3 regions of the Rahnella sp. GSA61A genome follow, and region 2 is predicted to be linked to each of the others. Evidence: predicted binding sites of a transcription regulator. Region 2 holds the regulator's gene; each other region holds the start of a gene.

Region 1 (10,372 bases), on a different contig from region 2:
ACCTCATAAAAGGGGGCAGAGCCGGGATGCCCGGATTACCCCGCATCGCAATTTACTATTTCTTAAGTTCCAGACGTTTGATATCGCCGACCACCAGCAGATAGCAAAGCATCGCCATCAGTGCTGAACAGCCCACAAAAATTAATGCCATATTGAAAGAATGCAGACCTTTCACGATGTAGCCGATCACCAGCGGCGTCACGATGGAGGCCACGTTACCGAACACGTTGAAGATGCCGCCGCACAGACCGATGACTTCTTTTGGCGCAGTATCCGCAATCACTGGCCAGCCGAGCGCTCCGAAGCCTTTACCGAAGAACGCCAGCGCCATCAGGGTGACGACCAGTACGTTATTGTCTGTGTAGTTACACAAAATGATGCTGGTGGCTAATAACATGCCCAGCACGATAGGAATTTTACGCGCCACGGTCAGCGAGTAGCCGCGTCTGATCAGAAAATCTGAGAACACGCCACCCAGCACACCGCCCGCAAAACCACACAGCGCAGGAATTGCGGCAATCATCCCCACTTTAAGAATAGACATGCCCTTTTCCTGAACCAGATAAATCGGGAACCAGGTCAGGAAGAACCACGTAATACTGTTAATGAAATACTGTCCGAAGAAGATCCCAAGCATCATGCGGCTGCTCAGCATCTGACGAACGTAGCTCCATTTCGGGCCACTTTTCGCGCTGTCCGTTTTCTTGTGGTCGATATCAACAACGGCACCGCCGTCTGTCAGATACTCCAGCTCACTTTTAGAAATATGTGGATGTTCCGGCGGGTTGTGAATGAATTTGATCCACACCAGCGTCAGGACAAAACCCAGCACGCCCATCACGATGAAAACATGTTCCCAGCCCCAGGCATAAGTCAGCCAGCCCAGCAAAGGCGAAAACAGTGCCAGTGAGAAATACTGTGCGGAGTTAAAAATCGCGGAAGCCGTGCCGCGTTCAGTGGTCGGGAACCAGGCAGCCACAATACGGGCGTTCGCCGGGAACGATGGAGCTTCGGAGAAACCGAGCATGAAACGCAACATGAACAGCGTCAGTGCGCCGTACGCCAGCGGGAACCAGCCCACAAAACCCTGCAACAGGGTGAACAGCGACCAGAAGAACAGGCTGTAGGTGTACACTTTTTTGGAGCCAAATCTGTCCAGCAGCCAGCCGCCGGGCAATTGCATAATCAGATAAGCCCAGCCGAACGCGGCAAAGATTTGTCCCATGTCGGCAGCATCCAGGCCCAGCTCACGCGCGACCTCGGTTCCCGCGATAGAGAGCGTGGCGCGGTCAGCGTAATTCACCGCCGTGATTAAAAAGATAATCAGCAAAATATAGTAACGGATATGGGTCCGTACCTTACTTTGCGCGATTGTCCCGGACTGAGATTGAATGTTCATGGTGACCCTCATTGTCATAATGCGAAAATTTTTCAGGGAGCTCACCGTTATTGAAATAACGTTTTTCGTTCACCTGTGGTTATTCGCCGTACAGCGTCTTAATTCGAAACAGGCAATAAACACTTTATTTATGATCGCCTGAAATTTACCTGTATTACTTTCAACGTCACCTTCAGAGGGCCAATACAGTATAAAAAGGAGGCCACGAAATAACACTGTGCATTCGCCCAAGAATAGCCCCGTTGATTGTGACTATTCTTTTGCATCCACACATCGGTGTGGGAGGAGAATCACAGATTGTGCGGAACCGATAACCGCTCAAATCAAAGGGTGATTTACATCACATTTATTCTGTCACCTGCCACACAGAATGACGTTCATCGGGCAAAAAGCTGGTCAGTTGCACAATGAGGTTGCCGGAAGACTGCCTTATAATGGATGCCATACCCTGTATTACCAGAGCATGTTTACAAGAACATTATTGAGCGTCAACTTCAGATAATTTACCGGAATTTTTTGTTCCGGGATGTTTAATAAACGCGGAGACAGTTATGTCACGTAATAAAGATAAAGAACACGCTACCGAAGCGCTTTTTATTAAAGTTCATGAAAGCGATAACGTGGCGATTATTGTGAATGACAACGGCTTAAAAGCCGGCACCCGATTTGCGAACGGTCTGGAATTAATTGAGCATATTCCGCAAGGCCATAAAGTGGCGTTAGAACCCATTGCTAAAGGCGGCGATATTATTCGTTACGGAGAAGTCATTGGTTATGCCGTACGGGATATCGCGCAGGGCAGCTGGATTGATGAATCCCTGGTGGAATTACCGGTCGCCCCTGAACTTTACAGCCTGCCGCTGGCCACCCGTGTGCCACCCGCGCTGCCACCACTCGAAGGCTATACCTTTGAAGGCTACCGCAATGCCGACGGCAGCGTCGGCACCAAAAATCTGCTGGGAATCACCACCAGTGTGCACTGCGTGGCGGGCGTAGTGGATTACGTAGTGAAAATCATTGAACGTGATTTGCTGCCGAAATTCCCCAACGTCGACGGTGTCGTGGCACTGAATCATTTGTACGGTTGCGGTGTGGCGATTAACGCCCCTGCGGCCATTATCCCGATCCGTACCATCCACAATCTGGCGCTGAACCCGAACTTTGGCGGCGAAGTCATGGTGGTCGGTCTGGGCTGTGAGAAGCTGCAACCCGAGCGCCTGCTGGAAGGCACGCCGGATGTGCAGGCGATTTCACTCGATGACACGCACATTGTGCGTTTGCAGGATGAGCAACATGTCGGTTTCCAGTCGATGGTTGACGATATCCTGACGGTCGCACAATTTCATCTGGAACGCCTGAACCGCCGCCAGCGCGAAACCTGTCCGGCTTCCGATCTGGTTGTGGGCACACAATGCGGCGGCAGTGATGCCTTCTCCGGTGTCACCGCCAACCCGGCAGTCGGTTACGCTTCGGATTTGCTGGTGCGCTGCGGTGCAACAGTGATGTTTTCAGAAGTCACAGAAGTGCGCGACGCTATCCATCTGCTGACACCGCGTGCAGCGGACGTCGACGTGGGTAAACGTCTGCTGGAAGAAATGGCCTGGTACGATAATTATCTGTCGCTGGGTCAGACCGACCGCAGCGCCAACCCGTCTCCGGGCAACAAAAAAGGCGGTCTGGCTAACGTGGTTGAAAAAGCCCTGGGTTCGATTGCTAAATCCGGTACCAGTGCGATTTCAGAAGTGTTGTCTCCGGGACAACGTCCGACCAAAAAAGGCCTGATTTACGCCGCCACACCTGCCAGCGATTTTGTCTGCGGGACACAGCAACTGGCTTCCGGTATTACCGTTCAGGTATTCACCACCGGACGCGGTACGCCATACGGCCTGCTTGCCGTGCCGGTGATTAAAATGGCAACACGTACCACGCTGGCAAACCGCTGGCACGATCTGATGGATATCAATGCCGGGACAATTGCGACCGGTGATGCCACCATCGAGGATGTGGGCTGGGAACTGTTCCATTTCATTCTGGACATCGCCAGCGGTCGCAAGAAAACCTGGTCAGACACCTGGGGCATCCATAATGCGCTGGCGGTGTTTAACCCGGCGCCGGTGACCTGAGTTACCGTTTTGCAGATAAACGAAAGGCCAGCAATGCTGGCCTTTTTTGTGCGTCTGATTTGATTCACAACTTACTGCGCCGCAGCGGCACCGGTTTGTTCTGCACCCACCAGCCCGACTTTCAGGTAACCGGCTTTACGCAAGTTATCCATCACGCTCATCAGCGTTTCGTAATCGACACTTTTGTCCGCGCGGAAGAAAATCGTACTCTGCTTGTTACCCTGAGTACGCTGATCCAGCATCGCGGTCATATTATCGCTGTTCACGGGCGTGTCGCCGAGGAACAGTTGCTTGTCAGCTTTCACCGACAGGAAAATCGGTTTCTCCGGACGCGGCTGCTGTTTTGCCGTCGAAGCCGGTAAATCCACCCGCACATCTACGGTGGCCAGCGGTGCCGCCACCATGAAGATGATCAGCAATACCAGCATGACGTCGATAAAAGGCGTGACGTTGATGTCATGCATTTCACCACTTTCGTCGATATCGTCGTTTAACCGAATAGCCATAATCTGTTCTTACCCTACGCGTAACTGACCTGTCTGACCGCGTGGCGCATTGCCTTCGCTGGCAGCCAGATCCAAATCACGGCCCTGTAACAGGATAATCTGCGCCGCCACATCGCCTACCTGATGACGGTAAGAGGTGATGGTACGGGCGAAAATATTGTAGATGACCACCGCAGGGATAGCCGCAACCAGACCCACAGCCGTGGCCAGTAAGGCTTCGGCGATACCCGGTGCGACGACCGCCAGATTGGTAGTCTGCGTCTGTGCGATACCGATGAAGCTGTTCATGATGCCCCATACGGTACCGAACAGGCCGACGAAGGGAGAGATTGCTCCGATGGTCGCCAGAATACCGTTGCCACGGCCCATGTAACGACCCGCGGCGCTGACGCGGCGCTCAAGGCGAAAACCGGTACGCTCTTTAATGCCGTTGTTGTCAGTCGATCCGGCAGACAGTTCCAGCTCGTTCTGCGCATCGCGGATCATCTGCGCGCTGATGCTGCTGGCAGCGAAACTTTCAGCCTGCTCGGCGGCTTCGTCCAGCGTACGAACGGAGGACAACGCATCAAATTCACGGCGCATACGGCGTTTGCCCGTGAAGACTTCCGCACCCTTGCTGAATAACAATGCCCAGGTGACCACAGAAGCCAGCAGCAGACCGATCATGACGGTCTTCACCACCACATCAGCGTGATGGTACATGCCCATAACAGACAAATCGGTTGGGATCACGGGTGCCGTCTCTGCTGGCGCGGGTTGCATCACCGGAGCTGGCGTTGCGTCACCGGTCGCCGGTGCGTCAGCCGTTGCAGGTTGAGTTGCTGCAGAATTGACGGCTTGTCCCGCCGGCGTCGCAGGTGCAGCCATCGCGTTGCCGCTCAGACCAGCAACCAACATTAACGACATCAGTAATGAGGTCGCCTCTTTCATCTTATTGCGAGCCGTTTTCACGCGTCGCCTCCAGCCAGAATCAGTGTGTAGAAGGAATGAATAACGCCGAATGATATCAAAGAAAAAGGCCTAATTGATAGTCGTTCTCATTATTATTTACATTGTCCCGCCTGCCGCCCGACGTGTCATTGACAGATGACAAGGTTTTTCCTGTTTGTACAAAGGTTGAACAATTTAACCTCCGTCACACTTTCAAAAAAAATCACACAGTAAATCAATCATCTGAGCTTCATTACTCAAGTTAAAACAACGTTTTAAATATTAAGCAACAGCTTTTTACATTTGTTACGAGTTTGTGATAACGCTCAAATACCGCACAACAAAAAATAGGATAAAGTGCATTCACTGGCGAAGACCTCACACCGGCACGTCATGCATCCCTATCATTTAAAAGCTTATTCAGACATTTTTCAAAATGAACCGGCAACGCCTCTGCGCCCGTCCTGTTCGATACTTGTTCACATTTATCTTTCCCTTACCGAGTACCCTGGAGACAAACTGATGAAAATGCAAAAAGCACTTCTCAGCCTTTGCCTGAGTTCCGCGACCCTCTTATTTACGCATGGCGTGTCAGCACAAACGCTGAAAGCCGCCGACGTGCATCCGCAAGGCTATCCCAACGTGGTCGCCGTCCAGCACATGGGCGAAAAACTGCAAAAGCAAACAGACGGACGCCTCGAAATTAAAACGTTTCCGGGCGGCGTGCTGGGAGATGAAAAGCAGGAAATTGAACAGGCGCAGCTCGGTGCGCTGGATATCATCCGTGTGTCGATGACGCCGGTTGCTTCGATTTTGCCAGAAATTAATGTCTTCACCCTGCCCTATATTTTCCGCGACGAAGACCATATGCACAAAGTGCTCGACGGTCAGATCGGTAAAGAAATCGGCGATAAAATCACCAACAATCCGAATTCGCGACTGGTTTTTCTCGGCTGGATGGATGGCGGGACGCGTAACCTGATCACCAAAAAACCGGTGGTGAAACCGGAAGATTTGCACGGCATGAAAATCCGCGTACAGGGCAGTCCGATTGCGCTGGCAACGCTGAAAGCGATGGGTGCCAATCCGGTGGCGATGGGCGTCAGTGAAGTGTTCAGCGGCATGCAGACCGGCGTCATTGACGGCACCGAAAACAACCCGCCAACCTTTGTCGCCCATAACTACCTGCCGGTAGTGAAAAACTACACCTACAGCCGCCATTTCATCATCCCGGAGCTGTTCCTGTATTCAAAAGTGAAATGGGACAAACTGAAACCGGAAGACCAGCAGTTAATCCTCAAACTGGCGAAAGAAGCACAGGACGAACAGCGCGAACTGTGGAAAGCCTATAACGAGAAAGCCCTCGCCACGATGAAAGCGGGCGGCGTGAAATTCTATGAGATTGACCCCGCGACGTATGTCAAAGCCACGCAATCCGTGCGCGATGAATTCGGCAAAGACCATCAGGATCTGATGCAGCAAATCGCTGACGTGAAGTAAACCCTGACACCGGCAGCCTGCGGGCTGCTTCTTTCTGATCTTTCGCCGGGGGATTTATGGTTTCGAGTTATCACACCCTGATGGACATTCTTTACCGCTGCGCGATGTGGATCGCGGGCATCGCGTTGCTGCTGATGGTGGCGGTGATCCCGGTTGGGATCTTTGCCCGTTACGTGATGAACAGCGCCCTGTCGTGGCCGGAGCCGATCGCGATTATGTGCATGGTGACGTTCACCTTTATCGGAGCCGCTGTCAGTTACCGCGCTGGTTCACACATCGTCGTTGCGATGGTCACTGACCGCCTGCCACCTGCGCTGAAAAAATTTTCTGCCCTGCTGGCTGACCTGATGATGCTGGCCATCAGCGTGTTTATTTTCTGGTACAGCCTGCAATTGTGCAGTGAACTCTGGCAACAGCCGGTGGCGGAATTCCCGCTGCTGACCGCCGGACAGACCTATCTGCCGCTACCTATAGGTTCTGCACTGACGTTGTTATTCATCATTGAGCAGATCATTGCCGGCCCGCAACATCAGCGGCCTGTGGTGATGCTGGGCAATTCTGACGCCTGACCGGAGCCTGTTATGGATGCATTAATCTTGTTGTTAACGCTGGCAGTGATGCTGGCGATTGGCGTGCCGGTCGCTTACGCCGTCGGGCTGAGCGCGCTGGCAGGAGCCTGGTGGATTGACCTGCCGTTTGAAGCGCTGATGATCCAGCTGACCAACGGCGTGAACAAATTTTCACTGCTGGCGATCCCGTTCTTTATTCTGGCAGGCGCGATCATGGCCGAAGGAGGGATCGCCCGCAGGCTGGTCAGTTTTGCCTACATCTTTGTCGGGTTTATCCGCGGCGGGCTGTCGCTGGTGAACATTGTGGCCTCAACCTTTTTTGGCGCGATCTCCGGTTCTTCCGTGGCGGATACCGCCTCAATCGGCTCGGTGATGATCCCGGAAATGGAGAAGAAAGGTTATCCGCGTGACTTTGCGGCGGCAGTCACCGCCAGCGGCTCGGTACAGGCGATCCTGACGCCACCCAGCCACAACTCGGTGATTTACTCGCTGGCGACCGGCGGTACGGTGTCGATTGCCGCGCTGTTCATCGCCGGTATTTTGCCCGGTTTACTGCTCAGCCTGACGCTGATGGTGATGTGCGTGGTGTTTGCTCACAAACGCGGTTACCCGAAAGGTGAGCGCGTGCCGTTCCGCCAGGCGCTGAAGATTTTTATCGACACGCTGTGGGGGCTGATGACCATCGTGATCATCATGGGCGGCATTCTCAGCGGAATATTTACCGCGACGGAATCCGCAGCGATCGCGTGTTTGTGGTCATTCTTCGTCACCATGTTTATCTACCGCGATTACAAGTGGAGCGAACTACCGAAACTGATGTATCGCACGGTGAAAACCGTCAGCATCGTGATGATCCTGATAGGGTTTGCCGCCAGTTTTGGCGCAGTCATGACTTACATGCAGTTGCCGATGCGCATCACCGAATTCTTCACCTCGATCTCTGACAACAAGTACGTGATCCTTATGTGGATCAACATCATGCTGCTGGTGATCGGCACACTGATGGACATGGCGCCGATCATCCTGATCCTGACGCCGGTGCTGTTGCCGGTGGTGTTATCGCTCGGCATCGACCCGGTGCATTTCGGCATGATCATGCTGGTGAATCTGGGGATTGGCCTGATCACCCCGCCGGTCGGCTCGGTGCTGTTTGTGGCCAGCGCGGTGAGTAAACAGAGCATCGAAAAAGTGGTGAAAGCCATGCTGCCGTTCTACTGCGTGCTGTTCGTGGTGCTGATGCTGGTGACCTATATTCCGACCATTTCGCTGTTCCTGCCCAAACTGTTTGGCGTTTATACCGGCTGATGCCCAAAAATCGTTTCTCCCTTGCCCGTCGTGACGACGGGCTTTTTTTTGGCCGTGCTGCTGAAATTTTCTCATCCACCCGCCAAAAGCCTGATCCCTGAAATTCATCATGTTAAGTTAATGACATATCGGCGGATGCAGAGAGCACCGCGCTATAAAACAGGGTGAAATACGGATTATGTCGTCTAAGAAAATTGAAACCGCGCTGGTCAGCGCCGGACGGGACAAGAAATTCACGCAGGGTTCAGTGAATGCCGTGATCCAGCGCGCCTCATCGCTGGTGTTTGAAACCGTGGCGGATAAAAAACACGCCACCGCTAACCGCGCCAACGGCGAACTATTTTACGGTCGTCGTGGCACCCTGACGCATTTCTCATTCCAGGAAGCGATGGTGGAGCTGGAAGGCGGCGCAGGTTGCGCGCTGTATCCTTGTGGCGCGGCGGCAGTCAGTAACGCCGTACTCTCATTTGTCAGCAGCGGCGACCACATTCTGGTGGCCGGTTCAGCCTACGAACCGACGCAGGATTTCTGCGAAAAAGTGCTGAAAAAACTCGGCGTATCCACCACCTATTTTCCGGCCAATATCGGCGCGGGGTTAGGCTCGCTGATGCAACCCAACACCAGAGTGGTGTTCCTGGAATCGCCGGGTTCAATCACCCTGGAAGTCCCGGACATTCCGGCGATGGTGAAAGCCGTGCGGGCCGTGAATCCAGACGTCGTCATCATGATCGACAACACATGGGCGGCGGGCATTCTGTTTAAAGCGCTGGAATTCGATATCGATATTTCGATTCAGGCAGGCACCAAATATATCGTCGGTCATTCTGATGCGATGATTGGCACCGCCGTTTCTAATGAACGTTGCTGGGTGCAACTGCGGGAACACTCATATCTGATGGGCCAGATGGTCGATGCTGATACCGCGTATGTCGCCAGCCGCGGTTTACGCACCATGGGCGTGCGGCTGAAACAGCATGCAGAAAGTAGTCTCCGCATTGCGCGGTGGCTGGCAGAGCGGCCGGAAGTGGCGGTGGTCAACCATCCGGCATTACCCGGCAGCAAAGGCCATGAATTCTGGAAACGTGATTTCAGCGGCAGTTGCGGCCTGTTCTCTTTCGTGCTGAAACAGCGCCTGAGCAAACAGCAACTTTCCGACTATCTCGATCACTTCGCACATTTCAGCATGGCCTATTCCTGGGGCGGTTTTGAATCACTGGTTTTAGCCAATCAGCCGGAAGAAATTCAGGCGATACGTCCGGCAGAAACCGTGGATTTCAGCGGTACTCTGGTGCGGTTGCATATCGGGCTGGAAAATTGTGACGACCTGATCGCCGATCTTTCAACAGCCTTTGAACGGATTGCGACATCCTGAACCGCACAGATTGCGACACACCGCGCAGATCGGTAAGGTGTGTGACGTATTTTCGTTCGCAAAATGAGAATAATCTGTAAGCTCTACTTTTAGCTCCGGTAAATTTACGCCGGAGCATTCTGTCTTTTTCACAATGTCCTCAGATCAACGTCTTCCGGCGCAAATCGCGGTACACTGGTAAGTGACAGTTTTTAATGAACAGAAACAGGACAGAATATGGCAGTTATTTGCGACATTTTTCATGCGCTCTGGCGACATGATTTTATTATGCTCGCCGACCCGAAACTTCTCTGGGTTATTTACGCTGTTCTGTTCGCCACGCTTTTTCTCGAAAACGGACTGCTTCCCGCCGCTTTCCTGCCCGGCGACAGCTTATTGCTGCTGACCGGCGCGCTTATCGCCAAAGGCGTCATGAGCTTCTTCCCGACCCTGATTATCCTGGTGACCGCTGCCAGCCTGGGCTGCTGGCTGAGCTATATTCAGGGGCGCTGGCTCGGACATACCCGCTTGGTAAAAGGCTGGCTGTTACAGCTTCCGGCGCATTATCATCAGCGCGCACATCAGATGTTTACCCAACACGGGCTGATGGCTTTACTGGTGGGCCGTTTTCTGGCGTTTATCCGCACCCTGCTGCCGACGATGGCGGGCATCTCCGGTCTGAACAACGC
Region 2 (10,372 bases):
GGGTTGTGCGTGCCTTTTTTCAGCGGGCTGAGGTAGGGTCCTTCAAGGTGCAGACCCAGTGCCTGGTTCGGATACTTTTCCAGATAGGTGCGCATCACGCTGATACCGTGTTTCATGTAGTCGTCGCTACAGGTAATCAGCGTCGGTAAGAAACTGGTACAGCCGGATTTTTCATTGGCTTTCTGCATGATTTCTAACGTTTCTACTGAAATCGCTTCCAGTGAATCGTTGAATTGCACGCCGCCACAACCATTAAGTTGCAGATCGATAAATCCGGGGGCAAGAATGGCGCCATCCAGACTGCGGGTTTCCACATTCGCCGGCAATTCACTTACCGGGCAGACACGTTCAATTTTGCCATCGGCAATGACCACCGCGTGGTTATCCAGAACGTCATGACCGGTATAGACCCGGCCGTTCACTAAAGCGTACATCATGCCCCCTAGTACGTTTGCCCTTCTCCAGTCACGCTGCTGCTGCGTTGGCGGCCTCACTCACTCCGGTCACTTACTTCAGTAAGCTCCCGGAGATTCGCTCGTTGCCGCCTTGCCGCAACCCGACTGGCTTTGGGCATAATTTTGGATCAGAGATTTTTCATATTTTCCGCTTCTAACTCGCGGAAATATTTAACAGTTTTGACTTTCAGTTCCATGGTGGACGGTTCGTCACATACCATAACGGCTTTCGCGTGCAATTGCAGGCAACTGATGGTCCACATATGGTTGATATTACCTTCAACTGCCGCTTCCAGCGCCTGCGCTTTCGCATGGCCGGTCACCAGAATCATCACTTCTTCTGCGTCCAGCAACGTGCCCACGCCAACGGTCAGGGCGTATTTTGGCACCTGAGAGACATCGTTGTCGAAGAAACGTGAGTTCGCGATACGGGTTTCATGGGTCAGGGTTTTGATACGCGTACGGGAAGCCAGAGAAGAGGCTGGTTCGTTGAATGCGATATGACCGTCATTACCCACGCCGCCCATAAACAGGTGAATTTTGCCGTAAGACTTAATTTTCGCTTCGTACTGGCGGCATTCTTCGTTGACGTCTGGTGCATTACCATTCAGCAGATTGATGTTTTCGCGTGGAATATCAACGTGGTCAAAGAAGTTTTTGTACATAAACGTATGGTAGCTCTCAGGGTGTTCCTGCGGCAGACCGACATATTCGTCCATGTTGAAGGTCACTACGTTCTTAAAGCTAACCTGGCCTGCTTTATGCATGGCGATTAAATGTTTGTAAGCTTCGAGCGGCGTACCACCGGTTGGTAAGCCCAGAACAAAAGGGCGGTCAGCAGTGGGTTTAAATGCGTTGATGCGTTCAACAATATGACGTGCAGCCCATTTGCCAACTTCAGTGGGGGTGTTTAATGGAATAAGTCTCATCAGATACCTCTTAGTTTCAGAATATTGAATATAATGTGTCTGTCCTCCGCAGAAGTGCTAGCGCGGGACAATAAGTCAGAAAGCAGTTTTGGGTTCAGGGCGGTCTTGTTAAGCGTAAACCACCGCAACGGTTTATGACTGGCACAATACCGTCTGGATTTTTTTAATGATAAAATAAGTTTGGTGTATTGACCAGTGAAATGGCATGTTATGACCTCTTTTTGGTGACAAATCTCACAAAAAGAGAGGTTTTAATTTGCGATACGAAATAATATTTTTACACTCGCAATTGCAGTTGGTTAAATCGGAACGGTAAATGTAAAAGGTAGTAAACATACTAATTAAACTACTTTGGTGATTCGCTTACGGGCGAGTAGGGGGAATGTTGAATATACTGAGTTATTTACAAAAGATTGGCCGGGCATTAATGGTGCCCGTTGCTACGTTGCCAGCCGCCGCAATCCTCATGGGCGTCGGTTACTGGATCGACCCTGTGGGTTGGGGGGGAGACAATGCGCTGGCGGCATTTTTCATTAAATCTGGCTCCGCCATTATTGAAAACATGTCCGTACTGTTTGCGATCGGTGTGGCGTATGGCATGTCCAAAGACAAAGACGGTGCAGCTGCACTGACGGGTTTTGTCGGTTTCCTGGTGCTGACCACGCTGTGTTCGCCTGCAGCCGTGTCCATGATTCAGAAGATCCCGTTAGACCAGGTGCCGGCGGCATTTGGTAAAATCAATAACCAGTTTGTCGGTATCTTAGTCGGTATCATTTCTGCTGAGTTGTACAACCGTTTCAGCCACGTCGAGTTGCCGAAAGCGCTGTCATTCTTCAGTGGTCGTCGTCTGGTTCCGATCCTGACTTCTTTCCTGATGATCATCGTTGCCTTCATCCTGATGTATGTATGGCCTCTGATTTTCAACGGTCTGGTGACCTTCGGTGAGCATATCCAGCAACTGGGTTCTGCCGGTGCCGGTATCTATGCCTTCTTCAACCGTTTACTGATCCCGGTCGGTCTGCATCATGCACTGAACTCCGTGTTCTGGTTTGATGTTGCAGGTATTAACGATATCCCTAACTTCCTCGGTGGTCAGGAATCTATCCAGTCAGGTAAAGCGGTGGTGGGTATCACCGGTCGTTATCAGGCAGGTTTCTTCCCGATCATGATGTTTGGTCTTCCGGGCGCGGCACTGGCGATTTACCACTGCGCACGTCCTGAAAACAAAGCAAAAGTTGCTGGTATCATGCTGGCTGCTGCTTTCGCTTCCTTCTTTACCGGTATCACCGAACCGCTGGAATTCTCCTTCATGTTCGTTGCGCCGGTGTTGTATGTGATTCACGCCGTACTGACCGGGATTTCGGTCTTCATCGCAGCAAGCATGCACTGGATTGCCGGTTTCGGCTTCAGCGCAGGTTTGGTGGATATGGTGCTGTCTTCCCGTAACCCGCTGGCGACTCACTGGTACATGCTGATCCCTCAGGGTCTGGTGTTCTTCGTGATTTACTATGTGGTGTTCCGTTTCACCATCCAGAAATTCAACCTGCTGACCCCGGGACGTGAACTGGCAGTGGCCGGTGACGAAGCGGACGGTTACGACGTTGATGTGGAATCTGCTGGCAACAAAGGTGATGAAACCGTTGCTCTGGCACGTCGTTATATCAGTGCCATCGGCGGTTCAGAAAACCTGACCGGCATTGATGCCTGTATCACCCGTCTGCGCCTGAACGTGAAAGACTCCGCACTGGTCAACGACGGACTGGCGAAACGTCTGGGCGCTTCAGGAGTTATCCGTCTGAATAAACAAAGCGTGCAGGTGATTGTCGGTACCCGTGCCGAAATCATTGCCGGTGCGATGCGTACCGCACTGAATGCAGGCCCGATTGCTGCGGCTACCGTGACTCCGGCTGCGCCAGTGTCTGAAATCAAACCTCAGGCAGTGCCAAACAGCGTGAAAACGGTAGTGGAAACTTTAGTGTCTCCGGTTACCGGTGACATTGTGGCGCTGGATCAGGTGCCTGATGAAGCCTTTGCCAGCAAAGCGGTGGGTGATGGTGTTGCCATCCGTCCTACCGATAAAATCGTTGTGTCGCCGGCTGCGGGCACGGTGGTGAAAATCTTCAATACCAATCATGCGTTCTGCCTGGAAACGACTTCCGGTGCTGAAATCGTGGTGCATATGGGGATTGATACTGTTGCACTGAACGGCCAGGGCTTTACCCGCCTGGTTGAAGAAGGGACAACAGTCACTGCCGGTCAGCCTGTACTGGAACTGGATCTGGATTATCTGAATGCCAATGCGCGCTCAATGATCAGCCCGGTAGTCGTCAGCAATATTGATGATTATACCGGTGTGACGTCACTGGCCAGCGGTTCAGTGGTTGCCGGTCAAACGAAACTGTTCGATATCCAGGGCAAATAACCCTGCGGATGACGTAACAGGTCGACGTAGTGACAGCGGGAAGAGAGCGATCTCTTCCCGCTTTTTATTGTCTGAGGACAGAGGCAGCAGAGATAACCACGATTTAATGCAACTAACGGTTGTTTCCCGGCGTGGCTTGTTGGAACATAAGCGGTTATCCGTAGAGTCAATGTTGCGTAGAGGAATTGCACAATGAGTGAGGCTGAAGCCCGCCCAACAAATTTTATCCGTCAGATTATTGATGAAGATCTGGCGACCGGGAAACACAATACCGTTCACACCCGTTTCCCACCTGAGCCTAATGGTTATCTGCACATCGGTCATGCGAAATCTATCTGCCTGAATTTCGGCATCGCGCAAGACTATCAGGGCCAGTGTAATCTGCGTTTTGACGATACCAACCCGGCAAAAGAAGACATCGAATTCGTTGAGTCAATCAAACGCGACGTCCAGTGGTTAGGTTTCGACTGGAGCGGCGATATTCATTACTCCTCGGACTATTTTGATCAACTGCATGCTTATGCGCTTGAACTGATCAACAAAGGTCTGGCGTATGTTGATGAACTGTCTCCTGACCAGATCCGTGAATATCGCGGCTCCCTGACGTCGCCGGGTAAAAACAGCCCGTACCGCGATCGCACCGTGGAAGAGAACATTGCGTTATTTGAAAAAATGCGTAACGGTGAGTTCGCCGAAGGCGCTGCGTGTCTGCGTGCAAAAATCGATATGGCCTCGCCATTCTTTGTGATGCGTGATCCGGTTCTGTACCGTATTAAATTCGCAGAACATCACCAGACCGGTAAAAAATGGTGCATCTATCCGATGTACGATTTCACCCACTGCATTTCCGATGCGCTGGAAGGGATCACCCATTCGCTGTGTACGCTGGAATTCCAGGATAACCGTCGTCTGTACGACTGGGTTCTGGATAATATTTCTATTCCATGCCACCCGCGTCAGTACGAATTCTCCCGTCTGAATCTCGAATACTCCATCATGTCCAAGCGCAAGCTGAACCTGCTGGTGACCGAGAAGATTGTTGAAGGCTGGGATGACCCGCGCATGCCGACCGTTTCAGGTCTGCGTCGCCGGGGCTATACCGCGGCATCTATCCGTGAATTCTGCCGTCGTATCGGCGTTACCAAGCAGGATAACAACGTTGAAATGATGGCGCTGGAATCTTGCATCCGTGACGATCTCAACGAGAACGCACCGCGCGCCATGGCGGTTATCAATCCGGTTAAAGTGATCATTGAAAACTTTACCGGTGATGATGTGCAGATGGTGAAGATGCCGAATCATCCGGGCAAACCGGAAATGGGCACCCGCGAAGTGCCGTTTACCCGTGAGATTTACATCGATCAGGCTGATTTCCGCGAAGAAGCCAACAAGCAGTACAAGCGTCTGGTGTTGGGCAAAGAAGTGCGCCTGCGTAATGCGTATGTGATCAAAGCAGAACGTATCGAGAAAGACGAGGAAGGGAATATCACCACTATCTTCTGTTCTTACGATATCGACACGCTGAGCAAAGATCCTGCCGATGGCCGCAAGGTGAAAGGCGTGATCCACTGGGTGTCCGCGTCTGAAGGCAAACCGGCTGAGTTCCGCCTGTATGACCGTCTGTTCAGCGTCGCAAACCCGGGCCAGGCGGAAGACTTCCTGACCACCATCAACCCGGATTCCCTGGTGATTTCCCACGGTTTCGTGGAGCCATCACTGGTGGCTGCACAGGCTGAAATCAGCCTGCAGTTTGAGCGTGAAGGTTACTTCTGTGCCGACAATCGCTACTCAAGTGCTGAACATCTGGTGTTTAACCGTACCGTTGGCCTGCGTGATACCTGGGAAAGCAAACCCGTCGCGTAAGCCCTCAGTATGAGGTAATAAAAACGCAGTTCAGGCTGCGTTTTTTTTCGCCTGTTATTCTTGTCAGAGATGCCTTTTGTTTTTCGTCGCGAATTAATGTATTTCCTATGCTTACTTTTAAAACGTTGTGCCACAGCCGTTCATATTGCTGAAACGTTTAAACTGTAAGATGATTTTGTTTAATCGTATGTTTTAATTATATATTATTATAGTCCATTGCTTTAATCCTTTCCTGCATACCTCTGTAATGCTTTTTCATCTTTATGTGCACTTTGTCATATTTCGATAATTAATGATTAATTACTCATTGATAATTCGCGTCGCGAAAAATACTCTTGATGTTGATTTAACCGGTTACGCCTCTGGCGACCGCTTTTTATACCCGTTTGGGTTTTGCTCGTTTTTTTAGTCAACATGAGGAATCTCTATGCACAAGCGCCGTAACAGGGGCAGGGGATCGGCTTACCTGAAACCTGCCATGTATTCTCTCGCCGGCACCTTACTGGGTGGCGGAATGATGTTTTCACAAGAGACCAAAGCAGCCGGTTTTATTGATGATTCCACACTGACCGGCGGTGTGTACTACTGGCAGCGTGAACGTGACCGCAAGGACATGGATCCGGCGAGTGACCACTACAAAGACTATACAACCAACCTTTCGCATTCTACCGCTAACCTGAACCTCGATTTTTCTTCCGGCTATGCCTGGGACATGTTTGGTATTGATATCGCAGCCTTTACGGCGATTGAAATGGCCGAGAGCAGCGAGAGCGGCCATCCCAACGAAATCGCCTTTTCCAACAGCAATCGCGCCTACGACGAAGATTACTCCGGGGATAAAAGTGGGGTCAGTCTTTATAAGGCAGCCGGTAAATTCAAATACGGCGGATTCTGGGGGCACGCAGGGTATATTCAGCCTACCGGACAGACGCTGATCGCACCGCACTGGAGCTTTATGCCGGGTACGTATCGCGGTGCGGAAGCCGGTTATAAACACGATTTCGGTGACCCGGGTGAACTGAGTTTCTCCTATATGTGGGCTGATGAATATAAATCGCCGTGGCATCTGGAAATGGATGATTTCCGCCAGAATGACAAGAAAACCGGCGTTTCTTATATTCATTCGCTCGGTGCGAAATATGATTTTAAAAATGACTTCGTACTGGAAGGCGCATTTGGCCAGGCTGAAAGTTATGTCGATCAGTACTTTGCTAAAGCCTCGTACAAAATGGATCTGCTGGGCAATCCGCTGACCACCAGCTATCAGTTCTATGGTGCAGAAGACCGCATCAGTGACAAGAATGATCCGAACAGTCTGTATGACGGTCTGGCATGGTTGCAGGCACTGACCTTTGGCTATACCACCGGGCAGTTTAACTGGCGTCTGGAAGGGACGATGGTGAAAGCGGAAGGGAATCAGGGCTACTTCCTGCAGCGCATGACCCCGACTTATTCTTCCTCAAACGGCCGTCTTGATGTGTGGTGGGACAACCGCTCGGACTTCAACGCCAACGGTGAAAAAGCAGTATATGCAGGCGTATTGTATGATCTGGCGAAATGGGATTTACCGGGCTTCGCGGTCGGTGGTTCGTACGTCTATGCCTGGGATGCCAAACCGAGCACCAACGCCGCTTATGACCAGAGCCAGCGTCTGAAAGAAAGCGCATGGAGCCTGGATGCGCTGTACACCATTCAGGAAGGGCGCGCCAAAGGGACGTTGTTCAAACTGCATTACACCCAGTACGACAACCATTCGGATATTCCGAGCTGGGGCGGCGGTTACGGCAACATTTTCCAGGATGAAAAAGACGTGAAATTCATCGTTATCGCTCCATTCACTATTTTCTGAGGTCGCTATGTCGATGAATAAATTACTGATGATCGTGGTTTCGGTTGTTCTGCTGGCCGGTTGTGCACCCACCGCCGATCAGGCACAAATATCCCAAACGCGGGAAGATTACCGTGCCTGTATCAATACGTCAGAAGGCAATCCGGACAAACTGGCATCCTGCGAGGTGTTACTGAATAAACTGAAACAGGAAAAAGCCCACCAGCAATTTGCAGAACAGGAGACGGTGCGCGTGGTGGATTATCAGCGATGTCTGACGGCGCGTAAAACTGGCGACGGTCAGGCATATGCTGCTGATTGCGGGAAAATCTGGCAGGAAATAAAAACGAACAATTCACCTAAGCCGTGAATCTCAGCAGCGAAACATACCCCGGCTTGCCGGGGTTTTTTATGCCTGCTATCCGGGCTCAATCTGCGTCGATATCAGACATAAAAAAACCGCTTTTCAGCGGTTAATTTAGTCAAAGCCTGTGCAGATTACTGCGCAGGTTTATCGTTGTGCAAAGAGTCATCTTCGCGGCAATCGCCTGCTTCACAGTGGCCGTACAGATACAGGCTGTGGTTGGTGAGCTTGATACCGTGTTTCTTAGCAATCTCACGCTGACGACCTTCAATATATTCGTCACGGAATTCGATCACACGACCGCAATCCAGACAGATCAGGTGGTCGTGGTGATGTTGCTGGGTCAGTTCGAATACGGACTTGCCGCCTTCGAAGTTATGACGGGTGACAATACCGGCGTCGTCAAACTGGTTCAGAACGCGGTAAACCGTCGCCAGGCCAATTTCTTCACCCATATCAATCAGTTGCTTGTAAAGATCTTCCGCACTAACGTGATGACCTTCCGGCGCTTGCAGCACTTCCAGGATTTTGAGGCGCGGAAGCGTGACTTTTAAGCCGGCTTTCTTCAGTGCGGTGTTGTTGTCAGTCATGCGGATTCAGTCCTGTTACTATGTGCTAATCAAGTTGAGGCATGCAGCCTGTGGCATCGGCGGCACAAAATTATTCGTTTAGTCTCTTCGTTTAACGCAATGTGCCAATTCTCGTCAACGACAGCCTGTTAATAAAGATCACAAATTGCCGGTCACATTTGGAATGCAACGACTTGATCAATAGAAAAAACAGAGGAACTCAGTGTACCTTGATACGACCGAAAGTTACAATTTTGTAGCAGTTAAATTGTTAATTTCAGTAATAGTTTGGCCCTTCAATTGTAGAATAAATCCTCAGGGCCAACAGGGTTTTTAGCCAATAATTTCAGAAAGGCTAAGTTCTTCTGTGATCTGTTTCACCCAGGCATCAACACGTTCGCTGGTCAGTTCGGGCTGACGATCTTCGTCAATTGCCAGTCCTATGAAGTGCTTATCATCCGCCAGGCCTTTAGATGCTTCAAAGTGGTAACCTTCGGTAGGCCAATGTCCGACAATCACTGCGCCGCGTGGCTCAATGATATCGCGCACGGTGCCCAGCGCATCGCAGAAATATTCGGCGTAGTCTTCCTGGTCACCGCAACCAAACAGTGCCACCAGCTTACCTTCGAAATCTATCTCTTCCAGCGTTGGGAAAAAGTCGTCCCAGTCACACTGCGCTTCACCGTAATACCAGGTTGGAATGCCGATAAGCAAAATATCGAATTTTTCCAGATCCTCTTTGCTGCTCTTCGCAATGTCATGCACCTCTGCAACATCTTTACCCAATTGCTTCTGGATCATTTTTGCGATGTTTTCGGTGTTACCTGTATCGGATCCAAAGAAGATACCTACAACGGCCATAAGATTACCTAACCTCTTGTTCTCAATGAAGTGCTCTGCAACGCAGGCAATAATAATGCAGATGATAGCAAACTCGTGCGGCGGAGAATATGCTTCTGCTCGCCTTCTTAACTGGGAAATAAGTTTATCGGGCAATATTTTTATGTGTTATCGCCTTTGTGTGCTTTCACCTGCGGCGAATTAACCTCAGGGTTAATGAGGTCAAAAGCAAGTTTGAGAAATAAGTTGTCACAATACTAAATTTCGAGAACATTCCGCCGATAGATGATTCGGGAGCAATCTCAACATAATAAAGAAATCGATGCCCGGAGAGGTGTTCAAACATGTCCTGGGGCACTTGCCTGCTGGTTACCTGTCTTGATTCTCCGCATCCCCGTCAATCCTCAGGCCAGAAACAGACATGTTTCGAGAGAGGCATATCGTGCAGTTTTTAAAAAATATCACCATCAGGGCCGCTTTATTAACCATTCTTGGCATCTTTTGCGTCATGTGGGCAGGTGTTTCCCTTTACACCGTCACCTCACTGGACACACTGACCCAAAATACCAAAAATAGTACCGAGCTGGTCAACAATATGGCGCTGATCAATAAAGGAAATGATCAGTATTTTCGTACCGTGACGCGCCTGAGCCGCGCCGTGGCACAGCTTCAGGCCGATCCGTCAAAAGGTCCGGAAATTTTTGATACCGCCAAACAATCACTCAGCGGGCTGACGCAGGCTCTGGCCAGTTTTAAAGCGGCACCGCATCCGGGGCTGGAAGATTCCTCCGTGCAGGAATTAATCACCAGTTGGGAAAATCTGATCACGCAGGGCGTCACGCCATTGTTCGACGCAGCCCGCAGCAAAAATACGGAGTCCTATAACCAGCTAGCCAATTCCACCGTGCCTGCACTGAGCCGCAGCTTTGGCTCATCAATGGAAAAAGTCAGCGGTCAGATCGCTGTCGATTTTGATGCGGCACAACGGCAATCCACCCATCTGACGTCATTTAGCAAAGTGATTCTGCTGACGGCATTTGGTATCGGGCTGGTGATTTTATTGCTGACTGACCGTTATCTGGTGATGGCGCTGGTGAAGCCG
Region 3 (10,372 bases), on a different contig from region 2:
TAAAGATCATTCGTTGTCCGCACAATGGGAACATATGATTGCGGTGACGAAAGATGGTTATGAAATACTGACCCCGTGGCCGGAAGATAAGTGACAATACTGGGACAGTAAAGCCTCCATCCGGAGGCTTTTTGCTTTCTGAGGTACGGCTAACTGCGCTCGATTTCTTTTGTCGCCCGGTCTAACGCATCGGTGATTTTATACAGTGTCTCCTGTCCGATGGGGCCTTTCGCCAGCCGCAGGTTAAGCGCCATGCGGATATTGTTTATCGCGCGCTGCATTTCAGGAATGCTGCGATTGTTGGATAAAATCGCCAGCGAATGCAGTTTTTCCGTCACTGAGCCGAGCAGCTCTCCCTGTTCAGCCAGCGATTGCGAACCTTCCGGTGTAATCGCATATTGCTTCTTACCGCCCTCTTCCTGGCTGGCCGAAATCAACCCCTGTTCTTCTAAAAAGGTCAGGTTCGGATAAATGATACTGGCGCTCGGCGTGTATTCACCTTTGGATAATTCTTCGATGGCCTTGATCAGTTCATAACCGTGGGCGGGACGCCGCTGCAAAAAATGCAGCATCAGCAGGCGGATATCCCCCGTTTCGAACATTCTTTCGCGGCGGTGTTTATGATTCATCATCGTTATTTATTATGCCAATAGGCCACACAACGCACCAGGTTCGCATCCAATCCACGGGTTTCCACGAAATAATCATTCAGCCCTTTGGCGAATTTCCCTTCACCGGTGACCCAGATGTAGTAATCGCTTTCCGGCAGCGGCAGGCTTTTCAGTTTTTTAACCGCCGCGTCATCTTCCTGATAACCGTTGTGCTCATCGCTGACAATCCATTCGATGTTGAAGTCTTGTTCATCATCTAAATAGCTGATGCAACTCACGTCTTTCACTTTCACCAGCACGGTGATTTTGGCGTCAGACGCCGCCTGTTTCAGCTCACGCAGACGGCGTTTCACCGCCGGAAGACCGGTTTCATCGCAGACATACAACTGCCATTTATAGGTGGTCGGGATGATCAGTGAACCACGTGGCCCGCCGATGATCAGTTTATCGCCCGGCTTCGCATCAGCCGCCCATTCGCTGGCGACACCCCCGTCGTGAATATAGAAATCCAGCGTCAGTTCGTTGGTCTGTGCATCGTAATGCAGCGGCGTGTATTCGCGGTTCAGCGGACGCGGCCCTTCGCCCCACACAATCCCTTCTTCGGTGGCGGTGGGTGGTGTAATGACATCCCCCGGATTCGCCGGGAAAAACAGTTTGATGTGGTCATCGAAGCCGCGTGACGTAAACCCGCTCAGCTCGTCGCCGTTTAATACAATGCGTTTAAAACAGCCGGAAATCGTTTCACTGCTTTTTACCGTGATATGACGGAAAACCAGTTCATTTTTGACACGAACCGGCAGATTTGCGGCAGGGGTTTCAGTTCGATGTTGTGCCATCACGTTCTCTCTTTTGCGATAAGGTTTGCTGAAAGATATATCTTAGTCATGTTTTCCGCAATCCCGGAAAGTGTAAGGAAAAACAAAAAAGCCATCGCGGTGGATGGCTTCGGATTGCAGTGGCAGGAGGAAGAATGGCTAGCGCACGGCGCCGTACAGGAACATCTCGACGGCGTTTTTCACCAGTTGCTTGATCTCGATGACGTCCAGTGGTGCAGGGTCGCTCTGGTACAAACGCATATTGGTTTGCGCCGTCACCAGCGCCAGAAACTGGCGCGCGCGCAAATCGGCATCGGCATTGCCGAGTTGCCCTTTTTGCATCGCCAGCGCTAAAAATGCCGCCAGTGATTCGATGGCTTCACCCGGACCGGCATCGTGAAACAACATACCGATGTCAGAACGCCCGGCTTCGGCAATCACCATCCGGTATACCGCCAGCGCGGTACCGTCGTTGGTCAGCACCAGCAACATTCTTTCACCAAAACGGGTCAGCACCGTTTCCAGCGGCAGATCAGGCAAGGGGGCGGAAAGCCCGTCAACGGCATCGGAAAGATGCCCGGTGGCGTAGGCTTTAACCACCGCCACCAGCAGCGATTCTTTGGAGGGAAAGTAATTGTAAAGTGTGGCTTTTGATCCGCCAAGCCGCCGGGCAAGCTCATTCATCGAAGCACGCTCGTAGCCGCACTCCTGAAATAATTCCGCCGCGGCATCCACAATCGCATCCCTTCTGGCCTCGGTACGTACTTTCATTTTCACTCCTTAACTGTACGGTACAGTTTCTATTTATACCCACTCTAACCATGCCTTTCCGGCTTGTAAAGCCGCGCCCCCTGGCCCGTTTCGAAAGACGAATTGCAAAGATTTCGTTAAGAACTACATTTTTTTTATCATTTTGTTGATAACAATTATCAGTATCATTATCATTCTCACGAAGCCGAAATGGGTGCGGATGTTAAATAAACCCATATTTTATAAGGATAATGGCCTTTTCACGGAAGAATTGCATGCAGATGACCAGCGCGTCTGATTTGTCGAAAGGCAGTAAATGCGAGCAGAACTTAAAAAAATTAGTCCAGGACTTATAACAAATGTTCAAATCCTTTACACAGCAGGGTTTGGTGAAAAACGTCATTTTCATGGGGACGATTCTCACCACCACCTTTAACGTAAATGCAGCGGAAGCCGTTAAAGACAATACCGATCTCACAGCAAGCAATACGCAATCTTCTGAAGCCATCAAAAAAAAACCGGCGGTGCGTACCGCGCAGGATCTGGCGCAGAACAATGAAGAAGTCATGACTGTCACCGAAACGATGCCGGATAAAAAACCAGGCTCGAAAACCACCATCACGGCGGCAGAAATGCAGCGAAAAGGCGGTAATGATTTCGGCACTATCATGCGTTATGAGCCGCTGATCACCGCGACCGGCGCGAGTGGCGGCTCCGGCAACGGCAAAAGCGGCTTCGACCGCAGCGGTTATACCGGCTATAACATCCGTGGCCTGGAAAGCAACCGCGTCGGTATTGACGTCGACGGTATTCCGCAGCCAAACGCTACCGGGCGCAGCTACGTCAGCCGTGCGGGCCTGAATACCTTTGGTATTGGCCGCGATTACATCGACCCGTATATTTACGGTCAGGTGGATATTGAATCCGGCGCCACATCAGCCGATCGCGCCAACACCTCCATCGGCGGTGCCGTTTCCTTCCTGCCAAAATCTGCCGACGATTACCTGCGTCCGGGCAAGGAAGTCTATTTCGGTTACCAGTCTGATTATGATTCTTCGGATCGTTCCTGGCACAACGGCATCACCGCTGCCGCCGGTGACGAAACCCTGCGGGGCCTGATCGCCATCAGCCGCCGCGACGGCCAGGAAACCAGCAACAACAGCGATACGCTCGATGCGTATCCGGCCAACTGGCACTCTGACGCCATTATGACGTCGGTCATCTGGCAGCCGAATGATGCGCATAAAATCACCGGCACCCTCGATTACTACGAGAAAGTGAACCACACCCATTACGATACCTGGAACAATGCTGGCAGCGCGATTCTGGGTACCGCACAACAGCAAAGTAACACCCGCCGCTGGGGCGCGAGCCTGAAAGATGAATGGACGCCATTCAACGATTACGTGGATGCCATCGTCTCGAAAGTGTATTACCAGTACACTCAGGCACACGACAACACCTATCTGCCAAACGAAAGTAAGCAGATGATGAACGTCTACTCAAACTATGACGTGAACACTTACGGCGCGGAGACCAGCTGGCTAAAAACGCTGGGTCGCCATGAGCTGAGTGCCGGTATCAACGGCCGCGTGTCCAACACTGAACGTCCATTCCGCGAAAGCCCGGATCAAAGTGCTTTCACGACTATCATGCAGCCGGAAGCTAACAGCCGGACGTATATCCTCGGCGGCTTCCTGCAAGACACCATCAAGTTTGACCTCGACGGCCATAACTTCTCTGTGGTGCCTGCGGTGCGTGTCGCGTATCAGAATACCAAGGCAGAAAACCTGTCAGACTTGTCCAACAGCATTGTTTCTGAAGATCAGGTTTCCACCCTGTACGGTAAAGCCAACTCCGATACACAGGCCCTGCCATCACTGGCCTTCACCTATGACATCACCCCTAAGCTGATGACTTACCTGCAGTACCAGCGCGGTGCCCAGTTCCCGGATGCCAGCCAGCTTTACGGCTCCTGGAACCTCGGTTCTAACTATGCAGGACGTGGTCAGTACGCGCTGATCGGTAACACTAATCTGAAAACCGAAACCAGCAATAACTTTGAATGGGGCATGAAAGGCGAAGCCACGGAAGGCGTGACCTTCAAGACTTCTCTCTTCTATAACACCTACAAAAACTTCATTGCTAACACCCGTTACACCCGCGCGGGCAGCCCGGGTATGTTCACCAATGTGCCCTCCAATATTTATACGATTTATCAGGCAGAAAACCGCGATGAAGCCTTTATCTACGGTGGCGACCTGAGTACCAAAATTAACTACGGTACCTGGTTCAGCAGCGTTGATGGCCTGAGCACCACCTTCGCACTGGGTTATGCCAAGGGTGAATCGAAATCCAGCTACGATGGCGACAAATATGTTGACCTCGACAGCGTGCCGCCAATGAAGTTTGTGGCTGGCGTGGCATGGGATGCGCCATCCGGCATCTACGGCACCGCCCTGACCGCCACCTTCGTGAAAGGTAAAAAAGCCGAAGCGACCAGCCGCCAGAGCTACACCAATGCCGGGACGCCAATCACGGGTTCCACCACCGAATACATGAATGTGCCGGGCTACGGTATGGTGGATGCAACGGCCTACTGGAAAGTCGCGAAGAACGTGAAACTCAGCGGTGGCGTTTATAACATCACCGACCGCAAATACTGGGATTATCTGAGCAGCCGCACCCTGACCGAAACCACCAATCAGGATGAGTACAACAAAGCGCTGGCTGTGATGCCGGGTCGCAGCTTCCAGTTGGGCGTGAACGTCGATTTCTAACCGATAACGCCCGAACGGACAACATCATAGGCGTCATGTGCAAACATGACGCCTTTTTTACGCCTTGTGACCTTCTCCTCAAAACTAAACCCACCTGTACATTTTCTTGACATGGGAATTTTATTACCCCATAAATGAACCGTACCGTACGGTTTTGAAATAAACCGAAACCGACGTCCCGCGACGATTCTTAAAAAGGTAGGAAAAATGTCTGCATCCGTTCACGGCTATTCTCTGGCGGCTTTGATTTCTTTGGGTTTTCTCACCGGGTGCGCGAGTACCCAGCCTGTGCCCTACACCGGGGTCACCTCTTCTCCACAAATGAAACCTGATACCCAGGACGATTCAGGCCATATCGCATACAGCTACAACACCCCGACGGACTGGAATAAATACAGCCGCGCGATCCTCGATCCGGTGGTGATTTATCAGGGCAAGGATGCCCAGTTTGATGACGTCACGGCGGAGCAAAAACAGCAACTGGCGGCGTACATGCAGCAGCAGTTCGGCAAAAGTGTCGGCGGGCGTTTCCCGCTGACCAACGCTATTACCCCAGGCACCTTACGTATCCGGCTGACGCTCACCGGCGCGCAAACCACCACCGCGTTTCTGGGCACGTTCACCCGCTTTGATCTGATGGGCGGGCCGTACAACATCGTGCAGTCAGTGCGCGGCAAACAGGGTTCATTCACCGGCTCCGTGAGTTATGCGGTGGAAATTTATGACGCCCCCTCCAATCAGTTGCTGAAGGCTTATATCGCGAAGCAATACCCGAACTCGCTGAACATTGGCGCGACCTGGGGTGCGCTGAGTGCGGCCGAAACCGGGCTGGATAAAGGCGCGGAACAGTTGCAGGCACAACTGAAATAAGTGACGGCAGGACACAGGACATCACCATGAAAATCTATCCGCAGCAGGTCGTTTGCAAACATTGCGACAGTCTGTATACCCGAAAACCTGTGCGGTCCGGCGAGGCCGCACATTGCCAGCGTTGCCGTGCCGTACTGTATCGGGGAAGCTGGCTGAGTCTGGAACAATGGTTTGCGCTGACGGTCACCGCCGCGCTGTTTTTCATTATCGCCAATGCCTTTCCGGTGCTGGAAATTCAGTTTCATGGTCAGGTGCAGGCGGCAACGTTGTGGCAAACCGCGATGGCGCTGGCGTACAGCTACGCATCGCCACTGGCCATTCCGCTGGCCATGCTGATCATCGTCTGTCCGTGTCTGCAAATTGTCTTATTGGGTTGGGTGTTATGGCACGCCTGCCGGAAAAAAGCCGCGCCGGGGCTCGCTTCTGCGATGCGTTTGCTGGCCGGGCTGGCGCCCTGGAGCATGGCGGAAGTGGCGTTGCTGAGCATTCTTATCGCCGCCATCAAACTCTCGGGACTGGTGCAAATCACCCCCGGCCCCGGCACATGGGCGCTGCTCGGGTTGTGCCTGTTATTACCGGTGATCAACCATCAGGATTTCCACCCGCTGTGGAGCCTCAAAACGCTAAAAGGCCAGCGCGAATGACGCCGGTTCCGCACGCATTAACGCAGGGCATCGTGCGCTGTCATGTCTGCGGACTGGCCTGCGAACAGGTGCCTGGCGTGCGGGCGTTGCCGTGTCCGCGCTGCCATGCGCCGCTGCATCCGCGATTGCCGGACAGCCTCAGCCAGTCATGGGCATTGCTGCTCACCGGGCTGTTGCTGTATCTGCCCGCCAATTTACTGCCGGTGATGTACAACAGTTTTGCCGGTCGCGGCAGTGAAAGCACCATTCTGGGCGGTATTGCCGGGTTCTGGGATGCCGGTGATTACATCATCGCAGCAATCATTTTTACCGCCAGCATTGTCGTGCCGTGTGCTAAGTTCCTGATCCTCGGCGGGCTGCTGATCGCGGTACAACGACGTCCCGCTTCCGGTCAGCTTCGTCGCTCGCGCCTGTTCCGCCTGACGGAACATATCGGTTACTGGTCGATGCTCGATGTGATGGTGGTCGCGATGATCGCAGCGCTGGTGCAGTTCCCCGGCCTCAGCACTGCCGAACCGCGCATCGGTATTGTTTTTTTTGGCGCAGTGGTGATCTTCACCCTGCTGGCTGCCCTGAAGTTCGACCCGCGTTTGCTCTGGGAAAATCAGAATAATGACTGAACACGCTTCACCCCCGCCGGACATTGTCCCGCGCCGTTTTCGCCCCTCGCTGATCTGGCTGGTACCCGCCATAGCGGCATCAGTGGGTTTGTTTTTGCTGTTACAGGTCTGGGCGGATACCGGCCCGGAAATCTCCATTACTTTTCAGACCGCCAGCGGATTAGAAGCCGGTAAAACCGAAGTGAAATACAAAGACGTCACGGTCGGGCGGGTGAAATCGATTTCGCTCAGCCCCGACAGCCGGCGCGTGCTGGTCACCGTTTCACTGATGAAAAACGCCGAAAATCTGCCCAGGGAGGACACCCGTTTTTGGGTCGTGCGTCCGCGCATCGGCATGGGCGGCGTATCGGGTATCGATACCCTGCTTTCCGGCGCGTATATCAGCCTTGATACCGGCACATCGCAGAAATCCGGCAGTGACTTTCAGGGACTGGAATCGCCCCCGGCGGTGATCAACGGGATGCCCGGCAAACAGTTTGAAGTGGTAGCCGACGATCTGGGTTCACTGGATATCGGTTCGGCGGTGTATTACCGCCGCGTGCCGGTCGGGCGGGTCTCTTCCTATGCGCTGCGCCCTGACGGCAAAGGCGTCAGCCTGAACGTATTTATCGATGCGCCGTATGACCGGTTCGTCACTTCCGCCACCCGTTTCTGGAATGCCAGCGGCGTGGATTTATCACTCGATTCTGAAGGTTTGCAGATCAAAACGCAGACCATGGCGTCGGTGATAGCCGGTGGCATCGCGTTTGCCAATCCACCTGACGACAGCACGGCAAAACCGGCAGCCAGCCACCGCGTATATACGCTGGCAGACGATCAGGCCTCGGCAATGACCCCGCCGGACGGCACGCCGCAGGTGTTGCAGTTGCGCTTCCAGCAGTCGCTGCGCGGCATGAAAACCGGCGCGCCGGTGGAGTTTTCCAGCGTGAAGCTCGGGAAAGTCACGGCGATTGAGCTCGATTACGACCCTGCCGCTTCACGGTTTATCTCGGTGGTGACGATTGAGGTGTATCCGAACCGCTTAGGACATGTGCAGGAGAAACTGCCGAAACCTGAAAAAGACGGCCAGCAGCAGGCTGCCACGTTCCTGCGCGACATGGTGAAACACGGACTGCGGGCGCAGGCGCGCACCGGCAATCTGCTCACCGGACAGTTGTATATCTCGCTCGATTTTGTGCCTTCGGCGCTGCCGGTGTCTTTTGATATGACTGTGCGACCGTTGCAGATCCCGACACTCAATGGCGGCTTTGATCACCTGCAGGAACAGCTCGCGACACTGATTGGCAAGTTATCGACAATGCCCATTGAGTCGATTGGCAGCAATCTGAATGCCACACTGGGCAATCTCAATCAGACGCTGATTCAGGTGAACCGTCAGGTTCTGCCACAAACCACGCAAACCCTGCGCCAGTTCGATCAGACGATGGGCAGCGCACAAACCCTGCTGGCAGCGGACTCTCCGCTGTTGCAAACGCTGGCCGAATTCCAGCGGACATTATATTCCCTGCGCACCCTCACCGGCCTGCTCACGCGCCAGCCACAGGCGCTGATCGCCGGAAGAAACAGTGAAAATAAGGAGCAACCATGAATGTCCTTCGCGTGATAACCGGGGTTTGCCTCCTGCTGGGGTTAAGCGGTTGCGCCTCTCCTGCGCCTCATTATTACACCCTGATCACACCTGCGGAGAATGCGCCATCTGCGATACCACCGGCTGCATTTGTGCTGCGCGTACAACCGGTGACCGTGCCTGAACAGCTTAATCAGCCGCAACTGGTGATACGTAAAAGTGACGGCGAAATCGTGATATCGGATAGCGCATTGTGGGCCGCGCCGCTGCCGGAGGAAATACGCAGTGCGCTGTCGGCGCAGCTTGAACGCTCGCTGAATACAACAGACATCCGCGAATTGACACCGCCGCCCGATAAACCGGTTATCACCCTGCGCGTAACCGTGCAGCAACTGGATGCCTGGCCGCAACGTCACGCCAGCCTGACAGCCCGCTGGCAACTGCGTTTTGGCGCAGATGCAAAAATGCTGACCTGTCGCTCACAGCATCAGATTGCCGTGACGGGTGGCGTGCCGGAACTTATCACCGCGCAACAGAAACTGATTGCGGCACTGGCCGCCGATGTTTCAGATGCCATAAAAAGCCGCCACTGCCGCTGAAAACCGGACTTTTTCGCAATGCTTACACGGCAAAAATAGGTTTACGGCATCTTTCCGCCGTTTATCTCAAGATCAATCAGTTACCCCTGTTCTGAACTGTTAAGAAGTGTCAGCAACAGGGGCGAACCTGAGAGCACCATCATGATTTAGTCATTATAAAACAACGCATTAACACTATCCTTACGTTAGTTTCCCGCTCCGTCACTGTCTTGCCCTGCAAACTTGTAAGATATATCTTGAGGTCGTCGGCAATCAGCGAAGGAGAAAAATCATGAGCGAAACCGAACCTGCTGTACGGCGTAAAAGCAAACTGTTCACCCGTCAGGAACTGGCGCTGTTTGTGTTGCATCTGATCCAGATAAACCCGGTGCATGGCTACGAAATTATCAAAACCATCGAAGGCTATTCTATGGGGGTGTACATCCCCAGCCCCGGCGTGATTTACCCGATCCTGGCGCATATTGTTGACAACGGCTTTGCCACCGCCGCAGAAATAGAAGGCGGGAAAAAACAGTTTTCCATGACACCGGCCGGTTCTGAATATCTGGCGGCAAGAAGAAACGAAATCCGCGCCATAGAAGAAAAAATGAAAAAACGCGTGATTGAAAATAACCCGCCGCCCGCACCTGAAATAATTTACGCCATTGAGAATTTAAAAATCACCGTACGGACGAAAGCCTATAACGGTGAGGTCACGCCGGAAATATATCAGCAGATGGTTAAATACATTAATGAGGTCACGAAGAAAATTCATGATTTATGATTCCTGATTTATAAACAACGGCACATCTTTAAATAATTTTAACGGGATCCTGACTGTTTTATTTCGATAAAACAGCCGGGACTCCTTTGCCTTTAATTATATTATTTATTATTTACGGACACCAAAATGCCTTTAAGATTCTCCTGCTTATTGATACTTATCGCGCTGAGTGGTTGCGATAATTCACCACCGGCTCAGCCCACTGCCGCGCCCGCTGAAGTGGGCGTCGTCACGCTAAAAGCACAATCGTTCAATCTGGTCAGCGAATTAACCGGCCGGACCACCGCCACACTGACGGCAGATGTGCGGCCTCAGGTCGGCGGTATTATTCAAAAACGTTTATTCACCGAAGG

What was found. The regulator Fur, encoded in region 2, represses iron uptake genes when iron is present. The targets are predictions, from matches to a motif close to ATAATAATGAGAACNACTATCAA.
Region 1: the regulator Fur is predicted to act here: its motif matches at 5,053-5,075, upstream of exbB (tol-pal system-associated acyl-CoA thioesterase).
Region 3: the regulator Fur is predicted to act here: its motif matches at 2,343-2,365, upstream of LC431_RS06730 (TonB-dependent receptor domain-containing protein).

The regions. Positions count from the first base shown of each region.
Region 1 is NZ_JAHXYO010000015.1:86,880-97,251, forward strand. It holds gene LC431_RS18410 (MFS transporter) at 56-1,399, opposite strand; gene garD (galactarate dehydratase) at 1,951-3,522, shown strand; gene exbD (TonB system transport protein ExbD) at 3,594-4,028, opposite strand; gene exbB (tol-pal system-associated acyl-CoA thioesterase) at 4,038-4,958, opposite strand; gene LC431_RS18430 (TRAP transporter substrate-binding protein) at 5,481-6,458, shown strand; gene LC431_RS18435 (TRAP transporter small permease) at 6,515-7,027, shown strand; gene LC431_RS18440 (TRAP transporter large permease) at 7,040-8,332, shown strand; gene metC (cystathionine beta-lyase) at 8,511-9,704, shown strand; gene LC431_RS18450 (DedA family protein) at 9,921-10,372, shown strand, end outside.
Region 2 is NZ_JAHXYO010000002.1:195,550-205,921, forward strand. It holds gene nagA (N-acetylglucosamine-6-phosphate deacetylase) at 1-434, opposite strand, end outside; gene nagB (glucosamine-6-phosphate deaminase) at 584-1,384, opposite strand; gene nagE (N-acetylglucosamine-specific PTS transporter subunit IIBC) at 1,770-3,806, shown strand; gene glnS (glutamine--tRNA ligase) at 3,999-5,669, shown strand; gene LC431_RS03000 (OprD family outer membrane porin) at 6,148-7,518, shown strand; gene chiQ (ChiQ/YbfN family lipoprotein) at 7,532-7,867, shown strand; gene fur (ferric iron uptake transcriptional regulator) at 7,996-8,451, opposite strand; gene fldA (flavodoxin FldA) at 8,764-9,291, opposite strand; gene LC431_RS03020 (methyl-accepting chemotaxis protein) at 9,713-10,372, shown strand, end outside.
Region 3 is NZ_JAHXYO010000004.1:58,355-68,726, reverse strand. It holds gene map (type I methionyl aminopeptidase) at 1-94, shown strand, start outside; gene LC431_RS06745 (PadR family transcriptional regulator) at 150-632, opposite strand; gene LC431_RS06740 (siderophore-interacting protein) at 635-1,447, opposite strand; gene LC431_RS06735 (TetR/AcrR family transcriptional regulator) at 1,586-2,197, opposite strand; gene LC431_RS06730 (TonB-dependent receptor domain-containing protein) at 2,584-4,956, shown strand; gene LC431_RS06725 (DUF3313 domain-containing protein) at 5,164-5,826, shown strand; gene LC431_RS06720 (paraquat-inducible protein A) at 5,853-6,470, shown strand; gene LC431_RS06715 (paraquat-inducible protein A) at 6,467-7,090, shown strand; gene LC431_RS06710 (intermembrane transport protein PqiB) at 7,083-8,678, shown strand; gene LC431_RS06705 (membrane integrity-associated transporter subunit PqiC) at 8,675-9,256, shown strand; gene LC431_RS06700 (PadR family transcriptional regulator) at 9,528-10,019, shown strand; gene LC431_RS06695 (efflux RND transporter periplasmic adaptor subunit) at 10,146-10,372, shown strand, end outside.